DNA from 2 places in the Isoptericola sp. NPDC019693 genome. Region 1 is predicted to be linked to the other one. Evidence: riboswitches for the same ligand, from Rfam matches in the RefSeq annotation. Region 1 holds a riboswitch; the other holds the start of a gene.
What was found. Region 1 has a riboswitch for S-adenosylmethionine ahead of ACH436_RS03085 (ABC transporter substrate-binding protein). Riboswitches for the same ligand answer to the same signal wherever they lie in the genome.
Positions count from the first base shown of each region.

Region 2: it holds a riboswitch for S-adenosylmethionine, as region 1 does, so the genes downstream of both, ACH436_RS17540 (aminotransferase class V-fold PLP-dependent enzyme) here and ACH436_RS03085 (ABC transporter substrate-binding protein) in region 1, are expected to answer to the same signal.

Region 1 is NZ_JBIRXP010000001.1:651,624-657,255, forward strand. Features, by position in the region: gene ACH436_RS03070 (DUF4395 domain-containing protein) at 1-225, shown strand, start outside; gene ACH436_RS03075 (DUF6518 family protein) at 319-1,008, shown strand; partial or broken gene ACH436_RS03080 (carotenoid oxygenase family protein) at 1,150-1,350, opposite strand; SAM riboswitch class IV at 1,531-1,644, shown strand; gene ACH436_RS03085 (ABC transporter substrate-binding protein) at 1,715-3,364, shown strand; gene ACH436_RS03090 (ABC transporter permease) at 3,369-4,325, shown strand; gene ACH436_RS03095 (ABC transporter permease) at 4,322-5,239, shown strand; gene ACH436_RS03100 (dipeptide ABC transporter ATP-binding protein) at 5,236-5,632, shown strand, end outside.
Region 2 is NZ_JBIRXP010000006.1:146,041-151,672, forward strand. Features, by position in the region: gene ACH436_RS17525 (O-succinylhomoserine sulfhydrylase) at 1-626, opposite strand, end outside; gene ACH436_RS17530 (rhodanese-like domain-containing protein) at 623-1,114, opposite strand; gene ACH436_RS17535 (hypothetical protein) at 1,366-1,869, opposite strand; SAM riboswitch class IV at 2,039-2,155, shown strand; gene ACH436_RS17540 (aminotransferase class V-fold PLP-dependent enzyme) at 2,190-3,632, shown strand; gene ACH436_RS17545 (CsbD family protein) at 3,732-3,905, opposite strand; gene ACH436_RS17550 (amidase) at 4,019-5,497, opposite strand; gene ACH436_RS17555 (GNAT family N-acetyltransferase) at 5,613-5,632, shown strand, end outside.

The DNA.
Region 1 (5,632 bases):
CTCGCGCCGCCGGCCGAGCTGGAGGACCCGCGCCCGCCCCGCTTCGCCCAGCTCGTGGGGCTCGTCGTCACCGGCGTGGGCGTGGTCCTGGGGCTCGCGGGCGTCCTGGCCGCCGTTCCGTGGGCCGCGGGCATCGCGTTCGTCGCGGCCGCCCTGAACGCCGTCGTCGGGCTGTGCCTCGGCTGCGAGCTCTACCTGCTCGGCGCTCGCCTGCGCCGCGCCTGAGCGGCCCTCGGTGCACCCGCCGGGAGGTCGGTGCCAGTTCGCGTCCGACCACGGGATGACGCCCCGCCGGCCCGTGCCGTCTACCGTCGTGGTGTGCCCGACCTGACCTCGTCCCCTGACCGCGCCGACGACCGCCCGTCGGCACGGACGCGACCCGACGGGGTGCCAGGGGCGTCCGGTCACCCCTGGCAGCACGGTGTCGTCGTGCTCGCGGCGAGCTTCCTGCTGGGCGGTCTGACGTCGTACGCCCAGGGGTTCCTGCCCGATGCCGCGGCCCCCTTCGCGAACTCGGCGAGCGGCTGGACCCTGCTCACCGCGCTCCTCGTCGCCTGGGCCGCGCGCGACCCACGGACCCGGACGTGGCACGCCGCCGTGCTCGGCGCCGCGAGCTTCGTGCTGCTCACCCTCGGCTACACCGTCGCCGCCGACCTCCGCGGGTCCTTCTACGACCCGACCCTGTTCGGGGTGGTCGGCCTCGTCGTCGGCCTGTTCGTCGGGGTCGCGGCGGCGTGGCTGTGGCGAACGGGCGTGCGCTCCGCTCTGGGCACAGCGCTGCTCGCGGGCATCGGCCTCGGCGAGTCGGCCTATGGGCTCACGACGGTCGTCGAGACGACGGGCGCCACCTTCTGGGTGGTGATCGGCGTCGTCGCGCTCGTCCTGCTCGTCGGCATGCTCGCGCGCAGGCTCCGTGGCGCCCTGCCCGTCACCCTCGCGGTGGCGGGAACCGCCGTCGTCGCGACCGCGTTCGTCGTGGCCTACCGCGCCCTGGGCGCCGTCGTCTGACCGCCGGCACGTCCCCGAGCAGGCGCCCCGGGCCCGGACGGCGAGCGCACGTCGGGGCGGGGAGACACGACCTCGCGGGGCGTGACCAGCAGGGTCAGGCCGCCGCCCGCAGCGCCGCGCGACCCACCGCCACTCGGCGCGGCCCTCGCGCAGGCGTACCCCGTGCACCATGCCCTGGCCCATGCCCCAGATGTGCACGGCCGGGTCTTCCACGCCCAGCGCGTTGGGCCCGTTGCGCAGGTAGCGACCGTTCAGCTCGACGGGGATCCGTCCAGTGACCGGCAGGTCGAACGCGGTGGTCTCTTCGTGCACGGGCTCGAACGGCCCCTCCAGGTATCGCATGCGTCGACCGTACGAACGTGAGCCGCTGACCTGGGCCGACGCCGGCCTTTCGCTCCCTGTGCACTAGTGCAGCCGGCGCCTGCGTCGCGCCGGCGGCGGGCCTTCCGCGAGGGGTCCGCGATGTGAGACGTCCCGTTCGATCCTTGACTCGCGCGGTCGCGGCGGCTTCCCTGCCGCCCAGGTGACGAGCGCCAGCACCCAGGCCCGGCTCGCTGGCCAGCAACCCTTCGACGTGACGGGGTGCTCCGGGAACGACCTGACCCTGCCGTGACCGCGGCGGGGTAAGCACGGCACCGGTCGACCGCGAGGGACCCGCGAGGTCCGCGACGCGGCGGCCTGCCACGACCACGAGGACCGACGTGCCATGACGACCACCCCTCGCACCACCCCCCGCACCACCCGACCCGCCCGGCTCGCCGGGCTGGTGGCCGCCTCCGCCGCGCTGCTGCTCAGCGCCTGCTCGGGCGGCGCCGACGCGGCGAGCGACGGCGCGTCGGCGCCCGCCGACGCCGAGCCCGTCACCGGCGGCAACCTGACCTTCGCCATCACGGTCGACTCGCACTGCATCGACCCGCAGCAGGTGGGCAACAACGACGCCATCGCCGCCGCCCGGCAGACCGTCGCCTCCCTCACGGCGCAGGACCCGGAGTCGGGCGAGATCCTGCCGTGGCTCGCCGAGAGCTGGGAGGTGAACGACGACGCGTCCAGCTACACGTTCCACCTGCGCGACGACGCGACCTTCGCCGACGGCACCCCGATCGACGCCGAGGCCGTGAAGGCCAACTTCGACGCGATCGTCGACCTGGGCGCCGTGGCGTCCCTCGGCTCCCAGTACCTCGTCGGGTACGCCGGCACCACCGTGGTCGACGACCGCACCGTGACGGTCGACTTCGACGAGCCCAGCGCGCAGTTCCTCCAGGCCACCTCGACGTTCTCCCTCGGCCTGCTCTCGCCCGCGTCGGCGGAGCTCTCGGCCGAGGATCGCTGCGCCGGGAAGTACGTGGGCTCCGGCCCGTTCGCGGTGCAGTCCTACACCCAGGACCAGGAGATCGTGCTGGAGAAGGTGAAGGGCTACGCCTGGGGCTCGGAGGCGAACGACCACACCGGCGAGGCCTATCTCGACACCGTCACCTTCCAGGTGATCCCCGAGGCGAGCGTCCGCACCGGCAGCCTGCAGTCCGGCCAGATCGACGCCACCGCCGCGATCAACGCCGTCGACCTGCCGCAGTTCGACGGCCACGGGTTCTGGCTCTCCTACCGCGCCAACCCGGGCGTCGTGTTCAACCTGTTCCCGAACGAGTCCAGCCCGCTGGCCGCCGACGAGGCCGTGCGCACCGCCATCCTCAAGGGGATCGACCGCCAGCAGGTCGTCGACACCGTGCTCACCCCGCAGGACCAGGCGGCGACCAACGTGCTCTCGCACTCCACGCCGCTGTTCGAGGGTGCGGACGACCTGCTCGCCTACGACCCCGATGGCGCGAAGAAGATCCTCGACGACGCGGGCTGGACCGAGGGTGCCGACGGCATCCGCGAGAAGGACGGGCAGAAGCTCTCCACGACCGTGACGTTCTGGCAGGTGCCCGAGCCGCTCGAGCTCGTGCAGCAGCAGCTGCGCCAGATCGGCGTGGACCTGCAGCTCAAGCACGTCACCGTCGCGGAGTCCGAGGCGGCCAAGGAGTCCGGCGACTTCGACTTCGACTACTACAACCTCACCCGGTCCGACGCCGACGTGCTGCGCACGATCTTCTCGGCGAACGCCCGCAACATCAACCAGCGCGACCCCGAGGAGGTCGACACGCTCCTCGACGACTCGGCCGCCGCCACCGACCCCGCGGAGCGCCAGAAGCTCGTGACCGAGGCGTCCCGGCTGCTGCTCGAGCGCGGGCACGCCATCCCCGTCTACGAGCTGTCCACCACGATCGCCGCCGCCGACCGCGTGCAGGGGCTGACCTTCGAGGCCTCCTCGCGGCTGGACTTCTACGACGCGTGGGTGACCGACGGGGCAGGGGAGTGACCCGATGACGCGCTACGTGCTGCAGCGCGCCGGGCAGGGGGTCTTCGTCCTCTGGGCGGCCTTCACCGTCGCGTTCTTCGTCCTCTACCTGCTGCCGAGCGACCCGGTCGCCCTGGTGGCGTCCGGGGGCGGCGAGGTGAGCCAGGTCGACCCCGCCCAGCTCGCCGCCCTGCGGGCCGAGTACGGCCTGGACCGCCCCCTGGTCGTCCAGTACGGCGACGCCCTCCTCGGCGCGCTGACCGGCGACTTCGGCGACTCCTACGTGAGCGGCGCGTCCGCCACGTCGCTCGTCGCGCAGGCCCTGCCCGAGACGCTCAAGCTCACGGGTGCCGCGCTGCTCGTCGCCGTCGTGGGCGGCACCGCGGTCGCCGTGGCCAGCGTGCTCCCGCGGTCCCGGTTCCTGCGCCAGGCACTCTCCGCCCTGCCCCCGCTCGGGGTGGCCCTGCCCACCTTCTTCGTCGGCCTGGTGCTGCTGCAGTGGTTCTCGTTCCGGCTGCCGGTGTTCCCGGCGATCGGCAACGAGGGGCCGATCAGCCTCGTGCTGCCCACGATCACGCTCGCGGTCCCCGCCGGGGCGCAGCTCGCCCAGATCCTGTCCCGCTCCCTGCGGGGCGCGCTCGGGGAGCCCTACGTCGAGACGGCGTGGGCCAAGGGTGCGAGCCGCACCCGGGTGCACCTCGCGCACGCGCTGCGCAACGCCGCCATCCCGGCGTTCACGGTGCTCGGGGTGATGGTCGGCGGGCTCCTCGGGGGCGCCGTCGTCACCGAGACGGTGTTCTCGCGCCAGGGCCTGGGCCGCCTCACCGTGCAGTCGGTCAACCAGCAGGACGTGCCCGTCGTCCTGGCGGTCGTCGTGCTGTCGGCGCTCGTCTTCGTCGTCGTCACCCTCGTGGTCGACCTCGTCTACCCCCTGCTCGACCCCCGGATCGAGATCCGGCGACCCACGGCGGTGACCGCATGACGCTGCAGACCCTCTCCCGCCCACGGGGCGTCGTCGCACCGGCCTCGACCCCCGCTCCCGCCGCTCCGCCGGATACCGGACGACCCCGCCGCGCCGCCCGCGGCGCCCGCCACGTGCTGCGCCGCCCCGGGCTGCTGCTGGCCGTGGCCGTGCTGCTGCTCGTCGCCGCGTGGGCCGTGGTGCCGCAGGCGTTCACCGCCCAGGACCCCCTGGGCGGCGTCCCCGCCGACCGGCTCCAGCCGCCGTCCGGCGCGCACTGGTTCGGCACCGACCACCTGGGCCGCGACGTGTACGCCCGGGTGGTGCACGGGGCCTCGCTCACCCTGCGCACGACGGCGCTCGCGGTGGCCGTCGGCCTCGTCGTCGGGTCGCTGCTCGGCCTCCTCGCGGGATTCCTGCGCGGCTGGGTGGACGACGTCGTCGGCCGCCTGGTCGACGTGCTCCTGGCGATCCCGAGCATCCTGCTGTCCCTGGCCATCATCACCGCGCTCGGCTTCGGGCCCGTCAAGGTGGCGGTCGCGGTCGGCATCGGCTCCGTGGCGACGTTCGCGCGCGTCATGCGCGCCGAGGTGCTGCGTGTCTCGACGTCGGTCTACGTGGAGGCGGCCCGCGCCTCGGGGCTGCGGTGGCCCGCCGTGTTGGGCCGGCACGTGCTGCCCAACTCCTCGGGCCCGGTGCTCGCGCTCGTCGCGCTCGACTTCGGCACCGCCGTGCTGGCCGTGTCGGCCCTGAGCTTCCTCGGGTACGGCACCCCGCCGCCCGCGCCCGAGTGGGGGGCGCTCGTCTCCGGCGGGCGCGACTACCTCGCCACCGCCTGGTGGCTCACCACGCTGCCCGGCCTCGTGATCGTGGCCGTCGTGCTCGCCGCCAACCGGGTGTCGCGCGCGCTCGAGAAGACGGGAGAGGACCAGTGACGCAGCAGCACACCCCGCAGAGCGGCCAGGAGACGCCGGTCCTGGAGATCAGCGGCCTCGAGGTCGCCTACCGGACCGCGGACGGCGGCACCCGCCCCGCGGTGCGCGGCGTGGACCTGCGCGTCGCGGCCGGGGAGGTCGTGGCCCTCGTGGGCGAGTCGGGCTCCGGCAAGAGCACGACGGCGCACGCCGCCCTGCACCTGCTGCCGCGCGGCGGGCAGGTCACGGGCGGGCGGATCCACCTCGACGGCCGCGACCTGTCCGGCCTCACGGCGAAGGAGTGGCAGGCCGTGCGCGGCCGCCACGTGGGCCTCGTGCCCCAGGACCCGACCGTGTCCCTCAACCCCGTCGTGCGCGTGGGCGACCAGGTCGCCGAGGTGCTCGTGATCCACG
Region 2 (5,632 bases), on a different contig from region 1:
GTCGCGAACACGTTGTCCACCACGACGACGGCGCCGGCGGCGTGCGCGAGCTCTGCCACCCGCCGCACGTCCACGAGGTCCTGCATGGGGTTGGACGGCGACTCGAAGAACACGACGTCCGCCGGGGTGGCGAGGGCCTCCTCCCACTGCGAGGTCACGTGCCCGTCCACCAGGTCGACGCGCACCCCCCACTTGGCGAGGATCTCGTCGTAGATGACGTTCGTGGAGCCGAACAGGGCCCGCGCCGACACGATGCGCGAACCGCTGGAGACCAGCGCGGCGAGGGCGTTGAACACCGCCGACATGCCCGACGCCGTGGCGTAGCAGGCCTCGGCGCCCTCGATGAGGCGCAGCCGCTCCTCGAACGTGTGCACCGTCGGGTTGCCGTACCGCGAGTACAGGAACTGGGACCGCTCGCCGGCGAACGCGGCCTCGGCGTCCGCCGCCGAGCCGTAGGTGTAGCCCTGGGTGAGGAACAGGCCCTCGGACATCTCCTGGAAGTCCGAGCGGCGGTGCCCGCCGCGCACGGCGAGGGTCGCGGGCCGGACCGTGGCGGGCAGCGGGCGCGAGCCGCCGAGGGTCGTCGGGTCGGCGCCAGGACCGGTCGGGACCTGCGTGCTGCTCATCGGGTCTGCTCCGGCTGCTGCCCGGCCGCCGGCGTCGCGGCAGCGTCGTCGTACGAGCCCCACGGCAGGCCGCGCACCTTCCAGCCCTCGCGGTCGCGGACGCCGTCGAAGCCGGGGCCGCCCTCGAAGCCCTCGAGCACGTTGTACGCCGGGCCGAGGCCGGACGACGTCGCGAGGCGTGCGGCGCCGATCGAGCGCTGGCCGGAGCGGCACAGGAAGACGACCGGACGGTCCGCGGTCACGCCCGCGGCGGCGAGCTCGGCAAGGAAGCCGGGGTTGGGACGCCCGCCCGCCTGGACCCACTCGGCGAAGACCGGGCGCTTGCCGGCGGTCGCGGTGTCCGGCACGCCGATCGCGCGCCACTCGCCCTCGGTGCGCACGTCCACCAGGACGGCGTCCGGGTCGGCGGCGAGCAGGTCCCACGCCTGCTGCGGGGTGAGGTCGCCGGCGTAGCCCTCGGCGGGGCGGGGATCGATCTGGGTGCTCATCGCAGTCCTCCCATCGGTCGTGGCGGTAGCACCCTCGTCCGGACGGGCCGCCGTCGCCGGCGACCTGCCCGCGGGTTGCTGCGGCGTCGACGTGCCACGTCACTCGGCCGCTCGGGATGGTCGCGGCGATCGTACGACAGGCGTCCGCCTGATGGGCACCCCGTCTCGCGACCTGAGCGACGCGTGCCGGTGCCGCCCGGGCGTCTGAACAGCGCCTCCGGCGCCTCGCCGCACTCCGCGGCCTGCGCGCGTCAGTCGTCGTCCTCGCCGAAGTGGGCCTCCTGCGCGTGCTCGTGGTGCACGACGGTGAGCCGCAGCTCGACGTCCCGGCCGTCGGCCTGCTGCGAGAGCACCCGCTCGATGCGGTCGGACTCGCGCTCGGCCGCCGCGGTCACGAGGTCGACGTGGTCGGCGGTCGCGTCGCCCGCCCACGTGTCGGCCTGCGTCATCGCGCGCTGCGCGTCCTGGACGCCCTCGCCGAGGTCGGTGCCGGTGAGCGCCTCGACCTGCGACCGGTCCATGGTGACGATCGTCTTGTGGTCGTCCGTGTGGGGGACGGTGTACGCCGACGGGTCCTTCGTCGTCCCACCGGCCGCGTCCCCGGCCTCCGTGGGGGCGGAGGCGCTCGCGGTCGGAGCGGCACCGGAGCCCGGCGTGCCCGCGTCGTCGCCCTCGGCCTGCGGTCCCGTGCACGCGGTCAGGGCCAGCAGGCTCGCGAGGGCGATCGGCGTCAGTCGGCGGGGAAGGCGTCGCATGGTCACTCCGTGCTGCTCTGTGGTCCTCGGTGGTGGTCCGTCGGGCGGCCGCTGCAGAGGCGGGGGACGGCCGGGCCGGGCCGACGTCCAGCGTCTCACGCGACCGCATCGTGAGAAGGTCCCGGGCTCCGCTTGACCGTGTGGTGCTGCGCACTCACGATGGGCGACAGGTCATGAGCGCCAGCGCGAAGCCCCGGCTCGCTGGCCGGCAACCCTCCTCTCGCGGCGGGGTGCCCCGGGTGACGACCTGGCCCCGCGCCGTCCGGCGCGCGGGCAAGCGCGGGGAGCGACCTCCCCGGCACGACCGAGGAGGATCCCGCATGACCACGCTCAGCCCCGCGCCCGCCGTGCACGACGTCGCGCCCGCCACCGTGCACGACGTCTCGCCCGTGCTGCCCGTCGTCGGTGGCGACACCCTCGTCCCGCTCGTCGACGGCCGCCAGGTGCCGTACGCGAACCTCGACGTCGCGGCGTCGGCGCCCGCTCTCCAGGCCGTGGCCGACCGCGTCGCCCGGGTGCTGCCGCTGTACGCGAGCGTGCACCGCGGCGCCGGCTACCTGTCGCAGGTGTCCACGGCCCTGTACGAGACGGCCCGGCGCACGATCGGCGCGTTCGTCGGCGCCCGCGAGGACGACCTGACGATCGTCACGCGCAACACCACCGACTCGCTCAACCTGCTCGCGGGCTGCGTGCCCGCGGACCCGGTCACGGGGGAGCGCGGCCGCGTGCTCGTGCTCGACATCGAGCACCACGCCAACCTGCTGCCCTGGCAGCGCGTCACCGACGCGACCGTCGTGACGGGCGGGTCCTCGGTGGCCGCCACCCTCGCGGAGCTCGAGGAGGAGCTGAGCTCGGCCGCCGCCGCGGGGCGCCCGTACGCCCTGCTCGCGCTCACCGGCGCCTCCAACGTCACGGGGGAGGCGCTGCCCGTGGCCGACGTCGTCGCCGCGGCGCACGGGGCGGGCGCGCGCGTCGTGCTCGACGGCGCGCAGCTGGTGCCGCACCGCCGCTTCTCGCTCGCGGCGACCGGCGTGGACTACGTCGCCTTCTCGGGCCACAAGACCTACGCGCCCTTCGGGGCCGGGGCCCTGGTCGGGCGCCGCGACTGGCTCGACGCCGGCACCCCGTACCTCGCCGGCGGCGGCGCCGTGCGGCGGGTGCGCACCACGACGACCGACTGGCACGAGGGCCCCGCCCGCCACGAGGCCGGGTCGCCCAACGTGGTGGGCGCGGTGGCGCTCGCGGCCGCGTGCGACGAGCTTGCCGCCCTCGACCCGTGGGCCGCCGGAGAGCACGAGGACGCGCTGCGGCGCCGGCTCGTGGACGGGCTCGGCGAGATCGACCGCGTCGAGGTCGTGCACGTGTGGGACGACGCCGTCGACCCGGTGGGCGTCGTGACGTTCACCGTCACGGGGTACGACCCGGGCCTCGTCGCCGCGTACCTGTCGGCCGAGCACGGCATCGGTGTGCGCGACGGCCGGTTCTGCGCGCACCCGCTGCTCGGCCGTCTCGGGTTCGACGCCGGCGCCGTCCGCGCGTCCGTGGGCGTCGGCACGGCGGGCGAGGAGGTCGAGCGTCTCGTCGCCGCGGTGCGCTCCCTCGTCACCGAGGGCCCCCAGGCGCAGTACGACGTCGTGGACGGGCTGTGGGTCGTCGTCGACGACCCGCGCCCGGTGCCCGAGGGCTCCGGCCTCGAGGGCCTGCTCGCCACCGCCGCGCTGGGCGCCGACGAGGCGTTCGGCTGCCTGCCCGACGACCTCTGACGGACGGGCCGCGCGTCCCCGCCCCGCTCAGGGCGGGCACGCAGGGCGGACATGACGACGGGGCGCCACCCCCCGGTGGCGCCCCGTCGTGACAGCGGGTCAGTCCTTGAACGCGTCCTTGACGTCGTCGCCCGCCTGCTTGAGGTTCGCGCCGGCCTGCTGGGCCCTGCCCTCGGCCTCCTGCTTCTCGTCGCCGGTGAGCTTGCCCGTCGCCTCCTTGACCTTGCCCTCCGCCTCTTCCGCGAGGTGCCTGGCCTTGTCTCCGAGTCCCATGGGGCTCCTTCCGTCGTACGAACGACCTCGGTCACCGACCGTAGGCGCCTGTCCCCGGGTTCGCACTCCGGCGTCTCGGATCGTGGTGCCCGCCCTGGTCGGAGAGCCGTCCGTCACCAGACCGGCGGGTGCCGGTCCGCCCAGCGCAGCCTGTCCTCGAGCTGCGCGGCCAGGGCGAGGAGCGTCGTCTCCCCGCCCGGCCGCCCGATCAGCTGCACCCCCATCGGCAGCCCGTCGCCGGTCCAGCGGGTCGGCACGGTGATCGCGGGCAGCCCCGCCACGTTGAGCATCGACGTCCACGGCGTGTACTGGCACTGCTGCTCGAAGTTGCGCTCCGGGTCCTCGGGGTCGAACCAGCCGAGGGGGCGGGGCGTCATCGCGAGCGCGGGCGTGACGACGGCGTCGAAGCGCGACACCTGCGCGACGAGCCGGCGCTCGAACGCCGTGAGGGCCCGCAGCGCCTCGGCGAGCTCGCGGGCGGGCACCTCGCGGCCGCGGCCGATGAGCCACCGGGTCAGCGGCTCGAGCCGGTCGAGGCGGGCGGGGTCGTCGAGGGGCACGGCGGACGCGCCTGCCATCCACAGGGTGCGGAAGGCGGGGCCGTACGTCGGGTCGGGCGGAAGGGACAGCCCGTCGACCTCGTGCCCCAGACCGGTGAGCGTCGCCACGCCGGTGTCGAGCGCGTCGAGCGCGTCCTGCGACGTCTCGATCGCGTAGAAGTCGTCCCAGGCGGAGTCGGTCGTCACGCCGACGCGGAACCGGCCCTGCACGTCCTCGCCGCCGCTGCCCGCCACCTCGCCACGGCGCGCCGCCGCCAGGTACTCGCCGGCGCGGGCCGACGGCGCGCGCAGCGTCAGCGGGTGCGCGACCCGCCCGTCCGGCGTGCGGGTGAGCATCCCCTCGAGCAGCAGCGCCGTGTCCTCGGTGGTGCGGGCGAGCGGACCGTTCACGACGAGCCCGCCGAGCGACTCCTGCCCCGACCCCGCGGGCACCAGGCCGCGGCTGGGCTTGAGCCCGACGACGCCGCACGCGGCGGCGGGGATGCGGACCGAGCCGCCGCCGTCCGAGCCGGGCGCGCACGGCAGGAGGCCTGCTGCGACGGCCACCGCCGCGCCGCCGCTCGACCCGCCGGCCCCGCGCGACCGGTCCCACGGGTTGCGCGCCACGGGCCCGGCCAGCGGCTCCGTGTAGGCGGGGAAGCCGAGCTCGGGGGCCGTCGTCCGGCCGAGGCTCACCATGCCGGCGGCGTCGAGGACGTCGACGATCTCGTCGCTCACCGGAGCCACCACGGCGTCGTCGCCGGCGAACGCGCGGGAGCCGAACCCGGCGGGCACGCCGGCACGCAGCCACAGGTCCTTGTCCGCGCCGGGCAGCCCCCACAGCACGCCCCGCCCGTGCGCGTCGCTCTGCTCGAGGCGCGCCGCCCGCTCGCGCGCCGCCCCGGGGGTGACGCTGGCGAAGGCCCCGAGGTCGGGGTCGGCCCGCTCGATCCGGGCCAGGAAGTGGTCGGCCACCTCGGTCGGCGTGAGCTCGCCCGCGCGCAGCAGGTCGCGCAGCCGGGCGGCGGTCATCTCGTGCAGGGCGTCGTCCATGTTCCGCACGCTACCCATCCACCCGCGCCGGCCGCCGAACAGGCGGTTGACACCGTAATGGCGCCGATCCTGGGCGCATTCCGGCATCAACCGCCTGTTCGGCGAGGATGGGCCGGTGACTCACGACCTCGTCCT